Regions from separate parts of the Glutamicibacter sp. AOP5-A2-18 genome, predicted to be linked through region 2. Evidence: riboswitches for the same ligand, from Rfam matches in the RefSeq annotation. Region 2 holds a riboswitch; each other region holds the start of a gene.
The links. A riboswitch is a leader RNA that binds a small molecule or an ion and turns the genes downstream of it on or off. The one in region 2 is predicted to bind thiamine pyrophosphate.
Positions count from the first base shown of each region.

Region 1 (6,638 bases), 2.7 Mb from region 2:
GCCCGCAGCCCGGTGGCAATACCGCCCTGCAGCGAACCCTCGGTAATACTGAACAGTCCAAGCTGCGCATAGACTGCGCCACTATCTTGGCCAACCAGTGCAATACCCCACGCAGCAAAAAGCCCTGCCAGTAGCAGCGGCCACGCCCGTTTGAGGAACTTCAGCGGACTGAGACCGGCCAGTGGGAACAACACAACGCTGGCAACAATGATCACCAAAGCCGAGACTGCATCCAATGTACTGATCAAAGGCAACGTTGCGGCAGCCACGGCGCCCAGCTTGGCTAACGGGTTGATCTTAGCTAGCCAGCTATCGCCCACCGGAGCATCCAGTACCGGTCCCTTAGGCTTGGCCACGTCGCCGCTTGGCAGTGCAGCTAGATGAATCTGCTCAGCCTGCAAGACGCTGGCCAAATGTTCATCGTGAGTCACCGCAATGATCGCGGTGTCCTGTTCCAACTGAGCAACCAGCAGCTGCGCTAATTCACGCCACGTATTGGCATCCTGTCCGAAGGTTGGTTCGTCAAGGATCAATACGTCTGGAGAAGCGGCTAACACGGTGCCTACGGATAGCCGACGTTTCTCTCCTCCGGAGAGCGTGAATGGGTTTGCGTCAGCAAGATGTTCCAGACCCAAGCGCACCAGCAGTGACTGCACTAACTGCTCAACTTGTTCCGGCTCGTATTTCAGTTCTCGCCCGCCACTGGCTTTGGCTCTTAACGGAGCAAAAGCTAGTTCTTCACGGACGGTTTGCGCCACAAATTGGTGCTCAGGTTCTTGGAACACTGAACCGATCCGACCAATCAGCGCACCAGCTTTCCAGCTAAACGGTGAGCTGCCAAGACCATTGGCTAGCTGCTCGCTTGCATCAAGCTGTCCTGCGACAGGAGCGAGCAAGCCACCAACGGTGAGTGCCAAGGTGGATTTACCTGCACCGTTTTCACCACGGATGACCGTTGCGGTGCCTGCGCGGACTTGTAGGTTAACCGGGCGGGTGCGCGGTGCTTGCTCAGCTCGGGCGCACACCAAGTCTTTGGCCTCCAGCAAGGTTCCTCCCGGCTGGAGTGTCACTTGTTGGATTTGTGGCAGGTAGCCGGGAACCCACAGACCGGCCGAAGCGAGTTCAGCGCGAAGCTGCTGATCCTCCATGAGCTGTTGCGGGCTCAGATCATGGGCTACTCCGCCACCTGGCTCAAGGACGATGATGCGGTCCATGTGCTGGGCCCAGACTTCCAACCGGTGTTCAACTACCAGCACGGTGGCCCCGCTGAGCTGTGCCGCATTAAGCACGGCATCGCGCAAGGGACCGATCCCCTCTGGGTCCACGTTGGCGGTCGGCTCATCAAGGAGCATCAATCCTGGCTGCATGGCCAAGATACCGGCCAGAGCCAGTCGCTGTTTCTGTCCTCCGGATAGTTCTTGGGTCCGGTGGTCAAAGGAGAGCATGCCTAGACCTACAGCGTCCAATACTTCTGGGATGCGCTCACGGATCACCTCGGGAGCTACAGCAAGATTCTCGGCCCCGAAGGCGACATCATCAGCTACCCGGCTCTGCACCACTTGGGTCTCCGGGTCTTGCTGCATCAGCCCAACCGGGCGTTGGCGAGCAAAGGCATCAGCCCCGTCAATGAGTAGCTCGCCACGCATTTGCTGCGACTCGTCGACTTCCAACAACCCCGCCAGAGCATGTAGCAAGGTCGACTTTCCCGCACCGGAAGGACCAACAAGAAGTACTTTCTGGCCGGCCTGAATATTAAGGTCTAAACCGGAAACCGCGGGAGTTGTTCTTTCGGCATGCTGCCAGCTAAAACCACGCGCAGAAATCTCGGCGCCCCGCCGAGTTTGAGCGTCAGCGCCACGGTTAGCCAGCGAACTCATTTGGCGTCCAGTTTCCCGGACTCGAGGTGAGCACGGCGGCTAGCCAGTGCGCTCAGTGCACCGGTCTTAGCCAATCCACGGGTGGCCAGCCAAGACAGCAGACCAGCGATGATCAGTCCAGAGACGCCGGTGATCAGCACGTGCAAGATCTTTAGTGATGAGGTGTATTCCACGTAGTACGCCAGGATGTAGGCTTCGGAAATACCGGCGAAGATGCCGGTGAAAAAACCTGCAATGAGCGCAACGCTCAGGTTCCACTTACGGTAGCGGAAGATGGCAAAGACCAATTCAGCACCAAGGCCCTGGACCAGCCCGGAAACGATGACGCTCAGACCGTAGTGAGATCCCAGCAATGCCTCGATAATGGCTGCCAGTAATTCGCAGAACACTGCTGCACCTGGTTTGCGGATGATCAGGGCACCGAGTACCGCTGGGAAGAGCCATACGCCAGTCAGCAGTGCAGCGGCAGGTGGGAAGGCAACAAAAGCTAGCGAGAACAGCGGCATGCCTGCGCTCCAAGCCCAGAAGATCACTCCTGAGGCTACGGCGATTACTGAGGCTACGACGATGTCGACAACGCGCCAGCTGGTTCGCTGTTTTGCGACTACTTGGTTCATGGGTGGTCCTCCTATATTTAGGAGGGGAGATGTACGGACTGATGGCATAGTGCTACACCCGTCCGCATCCGAGATGCTCGACTTCCTTCGCCGGTACTAGCCGGAGCAGGTTCGAGGGTCTGCGATCTATCGCACTCTCAGCGTCTTGGCGACTTCTTTTTTGAAGTCTGACGCTCCCCTGTCGGAAAAATTACTGCTCCCCCACCTTACCGCAGGTATGCTGGGCAGAGGAAAGATAAGTTACGACGTTGAAGCGAGGGCAATATGAACACAGTACAGAAACTTGCCACCACCGGAATTTCGATTGGCGCCGGTTTGCTCGGCAGCAAGCTAGTTGATCAGCTGTGGAAGGGCGTCACCGGAAATAAGGCTCCCCGCAAGGGTAGCGAAGAAGCTGCAGAGGCTTCATTCCGTCAGGCGCTCGGATTCGCGATCTTCTCATCGATTGTCGCAGCGACCATCCAGGTCTTGGCAGACCGTGGCACCAACAAGGTTGTCGCACGGTTCAGCAAGTAGCTAATGCTCAAGGAACGGCCCACCAATGGTGGGCCGTTCCTTTTTGTTTTGTTCAGTTTTACACTGCTCAGTTTTTCACTGCTCAGTTTTACTTTGAGTCCTTCGACTCTTCGCTAGAGACTTCAACAGACGCGGTGGCCGGTGCGTCAGATACCGTGTCCACTACTTGCCTCAGTTCATCGGCGTAGAGAGATTGTTTGGCAGCGTGCTTGGTTCGGTAACCAGCGCGCCCAATCATATGTGCGGATACGGGAGCGGTCAGTAGCTGCATCCCCCAAGCCAGGAACAATACTGGAACCACACTCCAGCTACGCAAGTGAATTGCTAGCGCGGTGAAGATCAGCAGAAAGCCAAGTACTTGCGGTTTGGTGGCGGCGTGCATCCGAGTGAGCATGTCGGGGAATGAAAGCAGACCGATACCGGCAATCAGCGACATGAGGCAGCCGGTGATCAGCAGGACGGCGACAAGAATATCGAGGAACAATTCCATTAGGCGTTCCTCTGATCCGAGACGTACCGCGACACCGTAACCGAGCCAATGAAGCCCAAGGTGCACGCAACAACGACAAACAACAGGTAGTCGGTGTGGCGGTTGAAGACCATTTCCAAGCACAACGCCACGGAAATGATCAGCAGCATCACGTCCAAGGCTAAGACTCGGTCAAGAATCGAGGGGCCCTTGGCAACGCGGATCAAGCACGCAACGGTGGCTAGACCCAGCATGATGCCGCAAATCCACATCACGATTGTCATCATTTTTTGCCTCCTACTCGACCAAGAATTGGACCGCATTCGTGCTTGATTGCTTCAAATTCATCGTGGCTACCCATCGCCATGATCACTCGACGTTCAATGTCGCGCACCGCTTCGCGGGCCCGTTCCATGTCGGATCTCGATTCGATGTTGATGTAGTGCAAGTACAGCGTTGATGAGCGCCGGTCAACGTCGATAACAAATGATCCAGGAATCAGCGTCAGTACATGTCCCACCGCGGTGACAATCAAATCCGAGTCGGTACGCAACTCCACGGCGATCACTCCACTGCGGGTTTTCTTTCCCCGGAAGATCGCCAGTCGTGCCACTTGGAAACTTGCCACAAATACTTGACCGATGAACCAGATAAACAGTTCAAAGCAGTACCAGACGTTCACACGGCCCGAAAGGACCACCGGCGGCAGCGGGAAGAGCGTGACAATTATCAGCGCAACGATGACACCGAAGATCAGATTCGCCGGCGAGAAGTCTTGCCAGAGGGCTGCCCAGACAAAGATCAGCAACGCCAGCAGCGGCCATTCCTGTTTGAGTGTTGCCCGGTGACGGACGCCAGAAGTATCAAGCGCATCATGGATACGCTGATCTCTGTGCTTCAGGTTTTTAGTCGACATCGTCCCCCCCTAATCACAATGGCAAGATCGCACTGATATATGGTTCGCGAGCAATGAGCTCAGCTGCGACCCGTTCACAGAACTCGAAGATTGGTCCAGCAAATACGGTCAACGCAATGCCGGCTACAACGAGTGACGCGGTGGAATAGCGCATTCCCCACGGCAAAGAATCGGCTTCAAGCTCCTTGGCCAGTTTCAGACCCAATGCCGGATTTTGCGCTCCACCAGCAGCAGTCTCAATAGCTACTGAGGCGGCCTGTTCCACTAGTTCTTGGTTTGGAACTTCAGCATCGGTAGCGCGTCGCCAGAACACACGGGCCCAAACACGGATGATGGCCAGCAGCGTCAGCAAGCTAGTGAGCAGACCAGCGCCAACAACAATCCAGGTCAATGGGTCAGCATCCTGTACTGCGGCGTGCAGCAATCCGAACTTCCCCAAGAATCCGGAGAACGGTGGGATGCCGCCCAAGTTGATCGCGGGGATAAAGAAGAGCAGCGACAGCGCCGGGGAAAGTTTGGCTAGCGAGCCGAGCTTGGTGACATTCGAGCTACCTGCACGACGTTCAATCAGGCCGGCCACCATGAACAACGAGGTCTGCACAATAATGTGGTGACCTACGTAGTAGATGGTTGCCGCGATGGCTAGTGGGGTGCCGATAGCAACACCAAAGATCAGGTAACCGATGTGGCTGGTCAGCGTGAAGGACAGCATACGTTTGATGTCCGTCTGGGCCAATGCACCAAGAATACCGACCACCATGGTCAGCGCTGCGGCCACCATCAGTCCGGCGCGTACTTCGCCTCCGGGGAACAGTAAGGTTTCGGTACGCACGATGGCATACACGCCCACCTTGGTCAGCAACCCTGCGAACACGGCGGTCACCGGTGCCGGAGCGGTTGGGTAGGAGTCGGGAAGCCACAAAGACAGCGGGAACACCGCGGCCTTGATGCCGAAGGCAATCAACAGCAATACATGCAAGATCAGCTGCGGGCCTTGATCCAACTGTGGCAGCTTCACCGCGAGGTCCGCCATATTCACCGTTCCGGTGGCGGCGTAGATCATGGCGATGGCCATCAAGAAGACCACCGAGGAAACCACCGAAACCACCACGTAGGTAGTACCGGCGCGAATGCGTTCAGCTGTGGCACCCAAGGTGAGCAGCACGTAGCTGGCGGTGAGCAGGATTTCGAATCCGACATAGAGGTTGAAGAGGTCCGCTGCCAGGAAGGCGTTAGACACACCGGCCAGTAGAATCAGGTAGGCCGGGTGGAATACCGAGACTGGTCCGGGTTCATCCCCGTCGGCTAGACCCTGACTGGTAGCGAAGAACAACACTGCCAGTGACACCAAGGTGGAAATCAGCAGCATAAAGGAGCTGAAGCCATCAACCATCAGTGCGATGCCGAAGGGTGACTCCCAGCCACCGATGTGTATGGCATAACTTTCTCCGCCCCAGACGGCTGCCACCATGCCTGCTTCCAAAAGCAAGGTCAGGCACAGGATGCCGATGGTGATCAGTCGTTGGGTGCGCACCTGGCGGCGGGCCAGGAACGCGGCACCGGCGCCAATGATCGGAAGGACTACGGCCAGGGGGGCTAGATCTAGAAAATTCACTCTTCCCCCTCACGTACTGGTCGGCCTTCTTCGTCAACGAATTCGGTCGTATCCTCTGCCACCGGCGAGTCTTCCTCTTCGTCGTAGGCTGTCTTCTGCGACACCTTAATATCTTCGGTGTCATCGGCCAGCTCATCGGCACTGGTCAGCGTCCACGACCGATAGATCATGGCGAGCAAGAATGCTGTCACCGCGAAGGTGATGACGATTGCCGTCAAGATTAATGCTTGCGGCAGTGGATCTGAATATTCTTCGGCTGCAATTTCGGGTTTGAACAGCGGGGCAATGCCTCGCCGGCCACCGGTGGTCAGGATCAGCAGGTTGATGCCGTTGCCTAAAAGCATGATGCCTAACAACACACGGGTCAGGGTTCGTTCAAGTACTAGGTAGAAACCGCAGGCAAGCAGCACACCGGTAATCACGAGAAAGGTGATGTTCACGCTCATCGGCCAACTCCTGTCTGTGAGGCTTGTACAAAGTCATGGCGGTCCACCGGGCTACGTCCTTCGGAGAGTGAATCAATTTCGCTACCCAGTGAACGCAGCACGTCCTGTACCAGTCCCAAAACCACCAGATACACGCCGATATCGAAGATCGTAGAAGTAACAAACTTCTGATCTCCAAAGAA
Region 1 covers NZ_JBQSVW010000001.1:2,750,292-2,756,929, forward strand. Annotated here, with positions in the region: gene ACT3RW_RS13195 (ATP-binding cassette domain-containing protein) at 1-1,877, opposite strand, end outside; gene ACT3RW_RS13200 (ECF transporter S component) at 1,874-2,494, opposite strand; TPP riboswitch at 2,560-2,684, opposite strand; gene ACT3RW_RS13205 (DUF4235 domain-containing protein) at 2,759-3,010, shown strand; gene mnhG (monovalent cation/H(+) antiporter subunit G) at 3,099-3,500, opposite strand; gene ACT3RW_RS13215 (monovalent cation/H+ antiporter complex subunit F) at 3,500-3,766, opposite strand; gene ACT3RW_RS13220 (Na+/H+ antiporter subunit E) at 3,763-4,395, opposite strand; gene ACT3RW_RS13225 (Na+/H+ antiporter subunit D) at 4,409-6,010, opposite strand; gene ACT3RW_RS13230 (Na(+)/H(+) antiporter subunit C) at 6,007-6,456, opposite strand; gene ACT3RW_RS13235 (Na+/H+ antiporter subunit A) at 6,453-6,638, opposite strand, start outside.
Region 1: it holds a riboswitch for thiamine pyrophosphate, as region 2 does, so the genes downstream of both, ACT3RW_RS13200 (ECF transporter S component) here and thiM (hydroxyethylthiazole kinase) in region 2, are expected to answer to the same signal.

Region 2 (6,638 bases):
CGGTGATGGCCCAGTTGAACCAGTAGTTCCAGCCAATCGCGAAGCCGAAGTGTCGGTTGACGAAGACCGTGGCGTAGGTCTGGAATGAACCTGCAACCGGAAGTCGCGCGCTCATCTCACCAAGCGACTGCATCAGCAGCAGTACCATGATGCCAATCAGTGCGTAGGCTACCAGTGCACCGCCGGGACCAGCCTCAGAGATGGTGCCGCCGGACGCGACGAATAGTCCGGTACCAATTGAGCCGCCGATAGCAATCATCTGCATGTGGCGAGCTTTGAGGCCACGCTTCAGGCCGTCCTGGGACGGTGCGGGCTCAGTCATGCGTTACATCTCCTGATGCTTAGAAAAAATCCAACCTTTCCATCCAAGCACTCTGACCAGTCTCAAAGCTATGAACCGCGCTACAGTAAGCGATCAATAATCTTTCGCTTAGCCCACGAATACGGAGGATAAATTGCGCTCAGCGTATCCACCACCGTGGTTTTGTTGAGTTCCGGGCGCATTTGTGAAAGCCGGTCAAAGCCGTGCTTGCCATGATATGAGCCCATACCGCTGGCTCCCACCCCACCAAATGGCAAAGTTGGAATGACCATTTGGGTCAGTGGAGCGTTGTGCACAATGGAGCCAGCGCGCACTCGATCCGAGAAGATCGACTGCAACCGTGGGCTCTCGCTCATCAGATAGGCGGCCAGTGGCGACGGGCGTCGGGCAATGAACTCTAACGCTTCTTCGAAGCTCTGCACCTCAATCACCGGAAGAATCGGACCGAAGATTTCTTCGGTCATCACGGTGGCTTCAAGATCCACATTGCGCATGATGGTCGGTGCGATGCGTAGAGTCTCTTCGTCGTACTCGCCGCCGAACACTACCTCACCCTGTTCCAGCATCGCTAACAAGCGGTCAAAGTGCTGTCGGCTAGCGATGCGTCCGAAGTCAGGATGTGTCAACGGCTCTTTGCCGTAGAAGCTGTTGATGGCTTGGCCAAGGCGACCAACCAGGGCGGAAGCATCACCGATGCAGAGGATGTAGTCCGGAGCAACGCAGGTCTGTCCCGCGTTCATGAACTTGGCGTAGGCCAAACGTTTGGCGGTAGCCAGCGAGTGATTATCCACCACCGCTGGCGACTTGCCGCCCAGTTCCAAAGTGGTTGGGGTCAGATGTTGAGCCGCTGCCATGGCGATGATCTTCGCAACCCGTTCACCGCCGGTGTAGAAGATGTGGTCCCAGCGTGCCGCCAGCAATTCCGTAGCCGTATCTACTCCACCCTCAATGACAGCAAATACTCGCTCATCGAGGTAGAGCGGAAGGAATTTGGCTAGGGCACCTGAAGTGGCCGGAGCAAGCTCTGAGGGTTTAACAACTGCCGCATTTCCTGCGGCAATGGCGGCCACTAGGGGTGCGAGTACAAGTTGCAATGGGTAGTTCCAGGCACCAACGATCAAGACAACACCCAGGGGGCGTGGCTCGATCTTGGCCATTGCCGGCTGAAGCGCCAGTGGCACCTTAACTGTGGTGCTGTCCATCCATTCGGCCAGATGCCTCAGCGCAAAATCAATCTCTGCGCGCACCACATCAACTTCAGCGAATTTGGCTTCGGTGGCACTCTTACCCAGGTCATCGTTTAATGCCTGCAGGAAGTCATCAAGATGCTCTTCAAGCATCTTCTCCAGCGCGCGTAGCTGTTGGATTCGGAAGCGACGCGGGTGGGTGATTCGAGTATCAGCTGAACGGCGCAGATGACTTAGTACCGAAGCGATACGTGAAGGATGCTCGTCCACCGGAGGAGCGGAATCGCCGACCGGTTCTGGCAACGGAGTGGAAGTAAACAGACCCATGATCTGAGCGTACGTTACTTGGCAGATTTTCTACCGATTAATTCTCAAGGAGATTCATTATGTATCAAGTGTTTGATACATTAAAACCTATGGATCAGATCTCGGCGAGCGCCTTATCGATAGCTATTGCGTCATCAGTAATCTACCTATGGTTACGCTCAGTAGCTGCACGCCGCGGATCCTCAGCGTTACTCAGGGCTCAATCACATTCATTCTGGTGTGCCCTGATTGCGTTTTTTGCCTCGACTTCTGGCGACCTATCTCGGGTTTGGTCCATTCAAGCACCATCAGAGTCACCGACAACGCGCGTCATCATTGCACTGGGTGCCGCCGGTTGGCTGACTTTGGTCTACGTCATCGGGTTGTTTACTTGGCCTGGAGAACTGCGCTCAGTTCGCGTCGCATCTTTGGAACCACGCACGTTGACCACGCCCTTTCCACGTAAGCTAGGTGCCCTAGTTGGCTCACTGGCAATCTTTGCATGTTGCATGTTGTGGCCGATATCCCGGGTCGCCGGCCACATCCCTGAAGGCAAAAGTACTGAATCCTCAGCGGCTGACTTCGAAGACGCAGTTGCGCCTACATGGGACAGCACATCCGGGTGGATTTCAGGCGCTGAAGTAGCTCCACTGTTTGCGCTGTGTATTTTCGCGGTTTTACTGGCCACTGCCGTGATCAGTGCAATCATCCTCAAACGCAGGCCCTTAGCCGGGATCTCCGCAACCCAAAACCAAGAACTACGCTCAATTTGGCTCAACCGGTTGCTACGAAATTGTGGTTGGCTGCTGACCAACATCATCGGTGCCGCAATCACCTACGCCGATCCGGTTCTGAGTTCCGGGTGGAACAAGGTGTCCATGTTTGCCGTCTTGGCTTTGGGCTTCGTGCTATTCGTCTGGGCTCCAAAGCATGCCGCACCGGAGGCCAATAGCCTGCGTAGCACCGCCTTCGCCCGGATGCGCAGCCACACGCTATCCGTTTCCTATTTTGCGAATACGTTCTTGATTATCGCCGCGTTGATTATCTGGCTTGCGGCCAGTGAACTCGTTGACCAAACGCCAGAGCCATTCGGTGAAGCCGGGGCCCGTGCTGTTGGCGCTTCCTTTGCGCTGCCATGGTCAGCGGCGGCGGTAGTCCTGTACCTAGTAATCTCTGCCGGCTTCGCGCTCTATGCACATTCACGAGCAAAGCTGGGGGCACTTTCTGAACCGAAGAGCCAAAATCTTCCGGTTTGGGTGTACACGATTGCAGCGCTGTTCATCGTCAGCGGGAGCATCTTGCTTTACGCCCCACAAACACTGAGCCCAGGGGCACAACAGCTACTCTCGCCATGGGTCACCTCGGCAATAATCGTGGGAACGTTGGTAGCCGCGGCCGGTTACTTCTGGTGGATCCGCCATTGCGCAGTCCCCTGGGACCTCACGGACGAACAGGAAATCTGGTATCGGCAAATCTTGGAGTTCCGAGCCTTACGAGTGCTCTGCAGTGCGTATTTCCTCTTGCCGGGCTTGGTCTCTTCCGATGAGCCAGCGGTGCTAGCCATAGGCATTGGGCTCTTCTGCATCCCAGCCTTACTAGTGGTCAATCGCCCGAAGGCGCGCCTGACCACGAGCGTGCGCGCATGAGCACCCAGATCACGGTAGATCTTGAGGCGGCTACCGCTCCTTATGAGCAGATCCGTTCGCAGATCGCGTCGCTGATTAACCTCGGCGAATTAGTGGCAGGTAGCAAGCTACCCACGGTCAGGGCGTTGGCCACAGATCTTGGGGTAGCTGCCGGAACAGTCGCTCGTGCCTACAAAGAGCTGGAAGCCGAAGGGCTCATTTCTTCAAGACGCAGGGCCGGCACGATAGTTAATGAACGCGCTACCCCCATCGAAGAGCATGAAGATCTGGTGGCGGCCGTAGACCACCTTTGGAAGCTAGCAGCAGCGCAACATGTCGATGCGGCGACACTTAAAGCGTTAGTGGCGAGACGTGAACGTTAAGAATTTGTTCTAGGCATTGCCACTGCGTACGCTCTAGATCAGTGACACGGGGTGTCGGAGAAGCCGACTGAGATGAAACCCGTCGAACCTGATCTAGTTCACGCTAGCGGAGGGATGTCGCATGACTCTGCCTACCGTTGCCCAAAAATACCGGCAACACTCCCCTTTAGTTTTTTGCCTGACGAATACCGTCGTCACCAATTTCACCGCCAATGTCCTACTGGCTTCCGGCGCTTCACCAGCCATGACTAATCTGCCTGGCGAAGCTGGCGGGTTTGCTGCCTTGGCTTCTGCAGTGCTGGTGAATCTAGGCACGCCAAGCACCGAGCAAATGGTGGCCATGGAGGAAGCGGTGCTCTCGGCGAGCGCAGCAGGCACCCCGTGGATATTGGATCCTGTGGCTGTCGGCGCCCTGTCGGTACGCACCGACTTCGCCCGACGCATAGTTCAAGAACATCCCACCTTGATCCGTGGAAACGCTTCGGAAATCCTCGCCTTGGCGGGCAAGGATGCCAGTGGCCGTGGTGTTGATGCGGCAGATACCGTGCAGGCTGCCCTCGATGCAGGACGCGAACTGGCGCAAGAACACGGCTGCGTTGTTGCTATCTCCGGCGAAGCCGATGCGATCATCGACGCTACCCGTACTGTACTGGTACACACTAACGGTATCGGGCTGACCAGAATCACCGGTGGCGGATGCGCACTAGGTGCCTTTAACGCTGGAATGCTCGCGGTGCACGAGGACCCCTTTGAAGCATCCATCGCCGCCCACGGTTTTTACGGTCTGGCCGCCGAAAAGGCACTGGCCGCAAGCACCGGACCGGGAAGCTTTGCGGTGGCGTTCCTTGATGCGCTAGCCGCCACGGAACCTGAAGAATTACAGACTTTGAAGTACGAGGAACTGAACCATGGATAATATCGGCGCCTACCTAGTAGCCAACACCGCCAGCTGCACTCCACGCACCACCCTGGAAGTCATCCAAGGAGCAGTAGCCGGCGGCATCGAATGGATTCAGCTGCGGGCCAAGGATGAGTCTGCCCGCGAATTCTTCGAACTGTCCTGCGCTGCAGCCCAACTAACCAAGGGCAAAGCCAAACTATTGATCAATGACCGGATTGACGTCTTCTTAGCTGCTCGCGCGGCCGGAGCTGCGGTCAACGGTATCCATATCGGGCAAAAAGACATTCCGGTGCGACTTGCCCGTGAGATTATCGGCGAAGGCATCATCGGTTTGAGCGCTTCCACCGATGAACAACTGGCCCAGGCGAATCTCGACGCGGAGGTCATCGACTATCTGGGTGTTGGTGCAGTGCGTGCCACTCCTACCAAAAAGGATCACCCAACCCCGTTGGGTCTTGACGGTTTTATCCGTGCAGCATCCTTGACCGAACTACCGTGTGTAGCCATCGGCGCCATTACCGCTCAGGACGCAGCTGCGATTCGCGCTGGCGGAGGGTCGGGCCTAGCGGTGGTTCGTGCCATCTGTAATGCCGAGGATCCGCAAACGGCCAGCGAGCAGCTCGTTTCAGCTTGGACGGTGGCACAGTGAAAAATATTCTCTCTATCGCCGGCTCTGATCCTTCCGGTGGTGCCGGTATCCAGGCGGATCTAAAAGCCATTGCCGCTAACGGTGGTTATGGCATGTGCGTGATTACGGCATTAACCGCGCAGAACACCCAAGGGGTCAGCGCAGTACAAGCCATTGATGGTGACTTTGTCCTAGCCCAGTTGGAATCCGTTAGCGCTGATATACAGATTGACGCCATCAAGATTGGCATGCTGGCCAATGCTGAAGTAATCCGCGCGGTCAGTAGTTGGCTGGATACCGTAGATGCGCCGGTCGTTCTAGATCCGGTGATGGTAGCCACGAGCGGAGACCGATTACTAGAAGATGAGTCGGCACTCGATTCACTGCTGGACCGCGCCTGCGTCATCACCCCTAACCTGCTCGAGCTCGCAAGCTTGCTACGCGAGGCTGCTGCCACACAATGGCCACAAGTCCTAGAGCAGGCACAGCGACTGGCCGCCAAGCACGACGTTCTGGTTTTGGCCAAGGGCGGGCACCTGGCTGGAGACCTCTGCCCTGATGCGCTAGTTAGTTCCACTGGAGTGCTGGCCGAGTTCAGCAGTCCAAGACACCAGACCAAAAACACCCACGGCACCGGCTGCACCCTCTCCAGCGCCTTGGCCACTATCTACGCCACAGACGGTGACTGGATACAGGCTCTTGAGAAGTCCAAGGCCTATCTGGTGCGCGCTATCGGCGCAGCCGACCAACTCACTGTGGGTAGCGGGCATGGCCCGGTGAATCACTTTGTGGACTTCTTCAGCGAAGCAGATCCCATGCAAGAGTGGTGGCAGCAAATTGATGGACTACGCGGGTCTATCGATGGGCTGGAATTCATCACCCAGTTATCCGATGGCACATTGGCCTCAGCAGACTTTGAGTACTACCTGTCCCAAGATGCCTTCTACCTTCAGCGTTACGCTCAGGTATTGGCCGAGGCCAGTGCCTTGGCCCCAGATCTCGAAGCGCAACGCTTCTGGGCTAGCTCAGCCAGTGCAATCTTGGAAGGTGAATTGCAGCTGCATCGCAGTTACCTCGCTGAAGGTACCGCGAACCCCAGTGCGATCACGCTGAACTATGTGAACCACCTGGCGGCGTCCAAACAAAGCTACGGGGAACTGATTGCCGCAATCCTCCCCTGCTACTGGCTATATCAAGACATTGGCAAGCGCCTAGCCGCAGCCAATCACGATCAACACCCCTTTGAAAAGTGGTTGAGCACCTACGCATCAGAAGAATTCGACCTA
Region 2 covers NZ_JBQSVW010000001.1:47,121-53,758, reverse strand. Annotated here, with positions in the region: gene ACT3RW_RS00265 (amino acid permease) at 1-322, opposite strand, end outside; gene ACT3RW_RS00260 (aldehyde dehydrogenase family protein) at 403-1,836, opposite strand; gene ACT3RW_RS00255 (hypothetical protein) at 1,896-3,461, shown strand; gene ACT3RW_RS00250 (GntR family transcriptional regulator) at 3,458-3,823, shown strand; TPP riboswitch at 3,861-3,955, shown strand; gene thiM (hydroxyethylthiazole kinase) at 3,945-4,739, shown strand; gene thiE (thiamine phosphate synthase) at 4,732-5,373, shown strand; gene thiD (bifunctional hydroxymethylpyrimidine kinase/phosphomethylpyrimidine kinase) at 5,370-6,638, shown strand, end outside.

Region 3 (6,638 bases), 2.6 Mb from region 2:
TTCGCGTTAGTGTTAAGTGTTCGCAAACTTCAAGGGTATCCCTTGCATCCAGCCCAATATTTGAGGCTGGAGCCTTCTCGTGTTGTATTTCCGCAAGTGTGTGCGGTTTCTTATGTCATAGGGGAGCGCTTGTAGAGCGTGACTTGTATCTGACTGTGTAGCCTATACGTCGTTTCTTTGGGGACGGCTAAGGCATATTCCCCAACGAATGAGGTAAATCTTCGTGTCTTCTGACATGCCCGTAAACACCGATGACAACCAGACCCCAGAAGAGCCAACCGTGCTCTTCTCCGAACTTGGTTTGGATGCTCGTGTGCTTGCATCACTGGCTGACCTGGGCTATGAAAAGCCATCGCCAATTCAGGCCGCCACTATTCCTAAGCTTCTCGAAGGCCGCGACGTTGTTGGTCTGGCTCAGACCGGTACCGGTAAGACCGCTGCTTTCGCGCTTCCTGCCCTGTCCCGCATGGCAGAGCTGGCTGACACCAATGGTCCAGCCCGCACCCCACAGATCCTGGTTCTGGCTCCAACCCGCGAGTTGGCCCTCCAGGTAGCTGAGGCTTTCACTTCCTACGCAAAGTACCTGCCAGACTTCACCGTCTTGCCAGTGTACGGTGGCTCCCCATACGGCCCACAGCTCAACGGCCTGCGCCGTGGCGCTCAGGTTGTTGTTGGTACCCCAGGTCGCGTAATCGACCACATCAATAAGGGTTCTTTGGACCTGTCCAACCTTCAGTACGTTGTACTGGATGAGGCCGACGAAATGCTTCGCATGGGCTTCGCCGAAGAGGTCGACAAGATCTTGGAAGCAACCCCAGCAGAGAAGCAGGTTGCCCTGTTCTCGGCCACCATGCCACGTACCATCCGTCGTATTGCTTCGGAATACCTGCGCGATCCGCAGGAAATTTCGGTCAAGTCCAAGCAGTCGACCGGCACCAACATCACCCAGCGTTACCTGCAGGTTATGGGCTCGCACAAGCTTGACGCCATGACCCGTATCCTCGAGTCCGAGTCATTCGAAGGTGTTATCGCCTTCGTTCGTACCAAGATGGCTACCGAGGACCTGGCTGACAAGTTGAAGGCTCGCGGCTTCACCGCTGCAGCTATCAACGGTGACATCCCACAGCAGCAGCGTGAGCGCACCGTTGAGAACTTGCGTTCAGGCAAGATCGACATCCTGGTTGCTACCGACGTTGCAGCTCGTGGTTTGGACGTTGAGCGCATCAGCCACGTCATCAACTTCGACATCCCACATGACACCGAGTCCTACGTTCACCGCATTGGCCGTACCGGCCGTGCAGGTCGTTCGGGCGACGCGATCTTGTTCATGACCCCACGCGAGAAGTACTTGCTGCGTGCCATCGAGAAGGCTACCCGCCAGCCGGTGACCCAGATGCAGCTTCCTTCGCTGGATTCGGTTAACGACCGTCGTATCCAGAAGTTCACTGATCGCATCGATCAGACCATCAGTGGTCAGGACCTGACCACCTTCCGCGAAATCGTTGAGAAGTTCGCTTCTGAGCACGAAGACCTTGATCAGCTGGAAATCGCAGCTGCACTGGCTTTGATGGCTCAGGGTGGACGTCCATTGCTGATGACCGAACCAGTAGCTTCGCCTTCCAAGAAGGCTCGCATGGAACGTGGTGACCGCCCAGAACGTGGCGATCGCGGCGACCGTGGTGACCGCGGAGATCGCGGCGACCGTGGCCCACGTGCACGTAAGACTGCTGCTGCAGGCAACGCCATGTACCGTCTGGCCATTGGCCGCCGCAACCGCGTGCAGCCAGGCTCGATCGTTGGCGCTTTGGCTAACGAAGGTGGCTTCGATTCTTCGGAAATCGGTGGCATTGAGATCCGTTCGGATCACACCTTGGTTGAACTGCCAGCAGAGCTGAGCAAGGACCAGTGGCGTGCACTGTCCAAGACCCGCATCGGCGGCGAACTGATCAGCATGGAGCTTGACTCCGGCCGTAAGCCACGCGACGACGATGACAACGATCGTGGCGGCGACCGTGGCGGTTTCCGCGGTGGAGACCGTGGCGGTTTCCGCGGCGGACGCGGTGGCGGCGAAAAGCGCTTCGGTGGCCGTGGCGGCGACAAGCGCTTCAGCGACTCGGGCCGTAGCGGTGGACGTCGCGACTACTAAGTCGACGCTCCTAAGCTAACTAGCTAAAAGCACAACACAACGCCCCTGGAACAAACCGAAAGGTTTGATCCAGGGGCGTTGTGTGTTTCTCCAAGATGCTTGTTCCAGCAGCCAGCTATTACTGGGCTGCGCTGCCTACCGGAATCTCATCTCCTAGATAAACTTTCCCGCCGCTCTCCAAGAACTCTCTACTCTTTTCTGCCATGCCTGCCAACGCCGCTTGAGCCTCCGCAGAACCGTATTCATCACGTATATCTTGGGAGATCCGCATGGAACAGAATTTTGGTCCACACATCGAGCAGAAGTGTGCGGTCTTGGCTGGTTCTGCGGGCAAAGTCTCGTCATGGAATTCTTGAGCCGTGACGGGATCTAAACTCAGCGAGAACTGGTCATTCCAGCGGAACTCAAAGCGTGCCTTACTCAGCGCATCATCGCGCGCACTGGCACCCGGGTGCCCCTTGGCTAAGTCGGCGGCGTGAGCTGCAATCTTGTAAGTGATAACACCGGTCTTTACATCGTCACGGTTAGGCAATCCCAGATGTTCCTTGGGTGTGACATAACAAAGCATGGCTGTGCCATATCGAGCGATCTCCGTAGCGCCGATGGCGCTGGTGATGTGGTCATAGCCCGGAGCGATATCGGTAACCAGTGGGCCCAGTGTGTAGAAGGGCGCACCATCACACAACTCCTGCTGGCGTTCAACATTCTCCCGGACCTTATGGAATGGAATATGTCCCGGTCCCTCAACCATGACCTGTACGTCGTACCTCCAGGCCCGCTTGGTCAGCTCAGCTAGGGTATCTAGCTCAGCGAACTGCGCGGCGTCATTGGCATCAGCAATGGAGCCGGGACGAAGCCCGTCACCCAGTGAGAAAGCAACGTCGTACTGTGCGAAGATTTCGCAGAGCTCATCAAAGTGCGTGTACAAGAAATTCTCTTCGTGATGTGCCAAGCACCAGCCGGCCATGATGGACCCACCGCGCGAGACAATGCCGGTAACCCGGTTGGCAGTCAAAGGAACATAACGCAAGAGCACGCCAGCGTGAATGGTCATATAGTCCACGCCCTGCTCACACTGTTCAATGACGGTATCGCGGAAGATCTCCCAGGTCAGTGCGTTGGCTTCGCCATTGACCTTTTCCAAGGCTTGGTAGATGGGCACCGTTCCGATGGGCACCGGTGAATTGCGGATGATCCACTCACGAGTGGTGTGGATGTCATCACCGGTGGATAGATCCATGACGGTGTCTGCACCCCATTTGGCGGCCCACTGCAGCTTGGATACTTCTTCAGCAATCGAGCTGGTCACCGCAGAGTTGCCGATATTTGCATTGATTTTCACCAAGAAGGCTTTGCCGATAATCATCGGTTCAGATTCCGGGTGATTGATATTGGACGGAATGATTGCTCGCCCGGCCGCCAGCTCGCTGCGGACCAGTTCTACATCGCACTCTTCGCGAACCGCCACATATCGCATTTCAGGGGTGATCACCCCAGCTCGTGCGTAGTGCATTTGGGTTACTGTGGCCCCCTGAACTGCACGTAGTGGTGGCGCCGTGCGTCCGGCCCATTCATCGCTGGCAGTTCCTCGGCGGACCGCTGAGCGCCCGTCATCGTGCAGATTGCGTTCGCGGCCTTCATAGACCGCAACGTCTGCTCGTTCCATGATCCACGGTTCCCGAAAAGGATTCAGTCCCTGAGTTGGTTCGCTACCTGGACCACTGGTGCGATACACCCGTAGCGGTTCATTTGGCTGGCCGTTGGGGGAGTCCGCAAGTTGAATTTGCGTGACGGGAACTGAGATCCCTTCCGATTCGCGGAACGCGAGAGAGTGGGCAGGATGTTGTTCAAATTGTTCCATTGAGAAACTCACTTCCTTCGCCGGCATTACCCGGACAGGTTCAACGGTCGCGGACGGCGATAGCCCGATCTCAGCCCTTGCCATGGGGCTCCCGTGTGGTCGGAGACGACACTAGCATGAAAAAATCGGCGCACAAGAATGGGCGCCAAAATTTGACGCTAGGTCTGAGCGTTGGAAGTGGAAGATGGGGGCGAAGCGAAGTGGCAGCGGGGCCCAAGAAAATAAGTCCAGATAGACGAAAAGAGAGACAGTCTGAATGCAGATTGTCTCTCTTATTTCGAGCCCCCTGCCGGAATCGATCCGGCGACCTCGTTCTTACCAAGAACGCGCTCTACCACTGAGCTAAGGGGGCAACGAGTAAATACTCTACACAGGTTTTTGGCGATTTCAAAATCCGTAACGAGTTTGTAGCTGACGTCACAAGACCCCTACTCAAGTAGGAAAAACGCGCCAGGGGATCGGTTGCTCGATGGTGTTCTGAACGCGGGTAGTCTGCGCCGCGAAAAATGGCAGACCTCGCACATGTTGATATTTGCCTCTTTTGACTGCGAAGCATCAAGATGTACGGATGTTTTGTTGTTGGAAAAGTGATTTTCACTGACTCAAGCGGCAGGAAAGTGGCTCTTCCCAGATGAGGGTGTAGGTCGGCCGGGCGCGTCGGTCCGCAGATAGACGTCGAGGTCTCCCGACGATGGAGGTTCCTACGCCATCCATCCGAAAGACCTCGACGTGTCCGACGCTACCCCGCCGGCCGGCTTCGGCCGCCCTGACCTGACCGCCTTCGCGTCTCATCCCAATCGACCCTGATCGGGTCTGCTGATCCTCTCGACGAGAACGCAGCGACATCATAGCCACCCAACCCCGACCGTCCGGGAAGCCGGGGCACGTCGCATGGCCTGTGCTGCGGGCGTGTCGAGTGGGGCGTCCAGAGGCGACGCAGGAGCGTCGACGCGACGTGCTGAGAGGTGGTTCTAAGGCATGGCGATAGGTCAGGAACGGCGTCGCTCCCTGCGCAGGAGGGAGCGCAGAGTCTCGGCGTTCGCGTAGCCGACCCGTAGCGCGATCTCGGCGGAGGTGAGGTCCGTGGTTGCTGAGAGGTGCCGAGCTCGTTCGATGCGAAGCCGTTGGACGAAGCCGAGCGGAGTGAGGTTGAGCGCCGCACGGACTCGTCGTTCGAGGGTGCGCCGGCTGGTGCCGAGCGACTGCGCGACGAAGGCGACGTTGAACGGTTCGTCCAGGCGGGCGCGCACGAAGCGTTCGAACTCGACGACGATCGGGTCCTCGTGCCGGAGATGTTCGTAGGCGACGAAGGCAGCCTGCGACGGACGCTCGTCGATGATGAGGAGCTTGGCGACATGTTGGGCCAGGTCGGGGCTGATCGATCGCACGAGTGAGAGCGCGAGGTCGATGTGGGCGAAGGCGGCGCCGGCGGTGACGAGGTTCCCGTCGACCACGACCATGGTGTCGAGATCGAGGGCGACGGTCGGATAGCGCTTCAGGAACTCCGGCCCCAGGAACCAGCTGGTCGTCGCCCGCCGATGATGCATCCGTCCGGTCTCGGCGACGGCGAACACGCCGGTGCACGCCGCGGCGATCCGGGTGGTCGCCTCGTCGAGGCGCCCGAGCGAGGCGATGACCGAACGAGCATCTCGGCTCTGGAGGGCGTCGTTGGTAGCGGCGGCCGTAAGGGTTCCAAGCGCAGGGACGACGACCACGTCGAACTCTCCGGACTCCGACAGCGGGTGGTCCACCGACAGGGTCATCGATGCCGTCGTGGTCACTCGCCGTTTCGGTCCGAGGATGGCGAGTTCGATCGGGTCGATCCGCGGGTCGACATCGCCGCGGGCTCCGTCGGCCACCCGCACGATGTCGATGATCGACGCGATAGCCGAACCGAAGCAGCCGTCGATCGCGATCAGTCCAATACGCATGACGTAAACAATAGCAATACTGCCGTATACGCCACTTCTCACATGCCCTTTTTCGTCATAGACTGAACTCGCTTCACCAAGAAACCTCGACACCTAGGAGAACCCCTCATGTCCACACCCGCATCACTTCCGTATGCCTTCGTCGCCAAGATCGTCGCGGCCGATGGACAGCACGACGCGCTCGCCGATCTGCTCACCGGCGCTGTCGCGCTCGCCAACGAAGAAGTAGGAACGATTGTCTGGTTCGCGGTCAGGACCCACGCCGACACCTTCTGGATCTTCGATGCATTCCCCGACGAGGCCGCTCGCGACGCCCACGCCAACGGCGCCATCGTCGCAGCCCTGATGGCCAACCAGCACCTCCTCGGCGCAGCACCCGAGATCCTGGCGGCCGACGTCCTCGCGTCCAAGCTCCCGTAGTCCGCCAACGCACGAGACCATCGCGCCCCGCCGAGCCGTCGCCAGGTCGCGAGCGCTCAGCCTGCGAGGGGTCCGTCGCAGAGGAGAGCGACGTCGGTGTCGGGCAGAGCCGTGAGGCCAGCGCATCGCGCGACCACCAGAACCGAACAGCCCCTGCCCTGCGTTTCCGCAGGTCAGGGGCTGTTCGCCGGAGCCGCCTGTCGGAATCGAACCGACGACCGAATCACGTCGGCTTTGCGTCTATCACTTGATGCGCCCACTGGGCGAACGAGCCGCTGAC
Region 3 covers NZ_JBQSVW010000001.1:2,598,569-2,605,206, reverse strand. Annotated here, with positions in the region: gene ACT3RW_RS12520 (DEAD/DEAH box helicase) at 236-2,146, shown strand; gene thiC (phosphomethylpyrimidine synthase ThiC) at 2,265-4,007, opposite strand; TPP riboswitch at 4,003-4,112, opposite strand; tRNA gene ACT3RW_RS12510 (tRNA-Thr) at 4,288-4,359, opposite strand; gene ACT3RW_RS12505 (GlxA family transcriptional regulator) at 4,997-5,938, opposite strand; gene ACT3RW_RS12500 (putative quinol monooxygenase) at 6,047-6,358, shown strand.
Region 3: it holds a riboswitch for thiamine pyrophosphate, as region 2 does, so the genes downstream of both, thiC (phosphomethylpyrimidine synthase ThiC) here and thiM (hydroxyethylthiazole kinase) in region 2, are expected to answer to the same signal.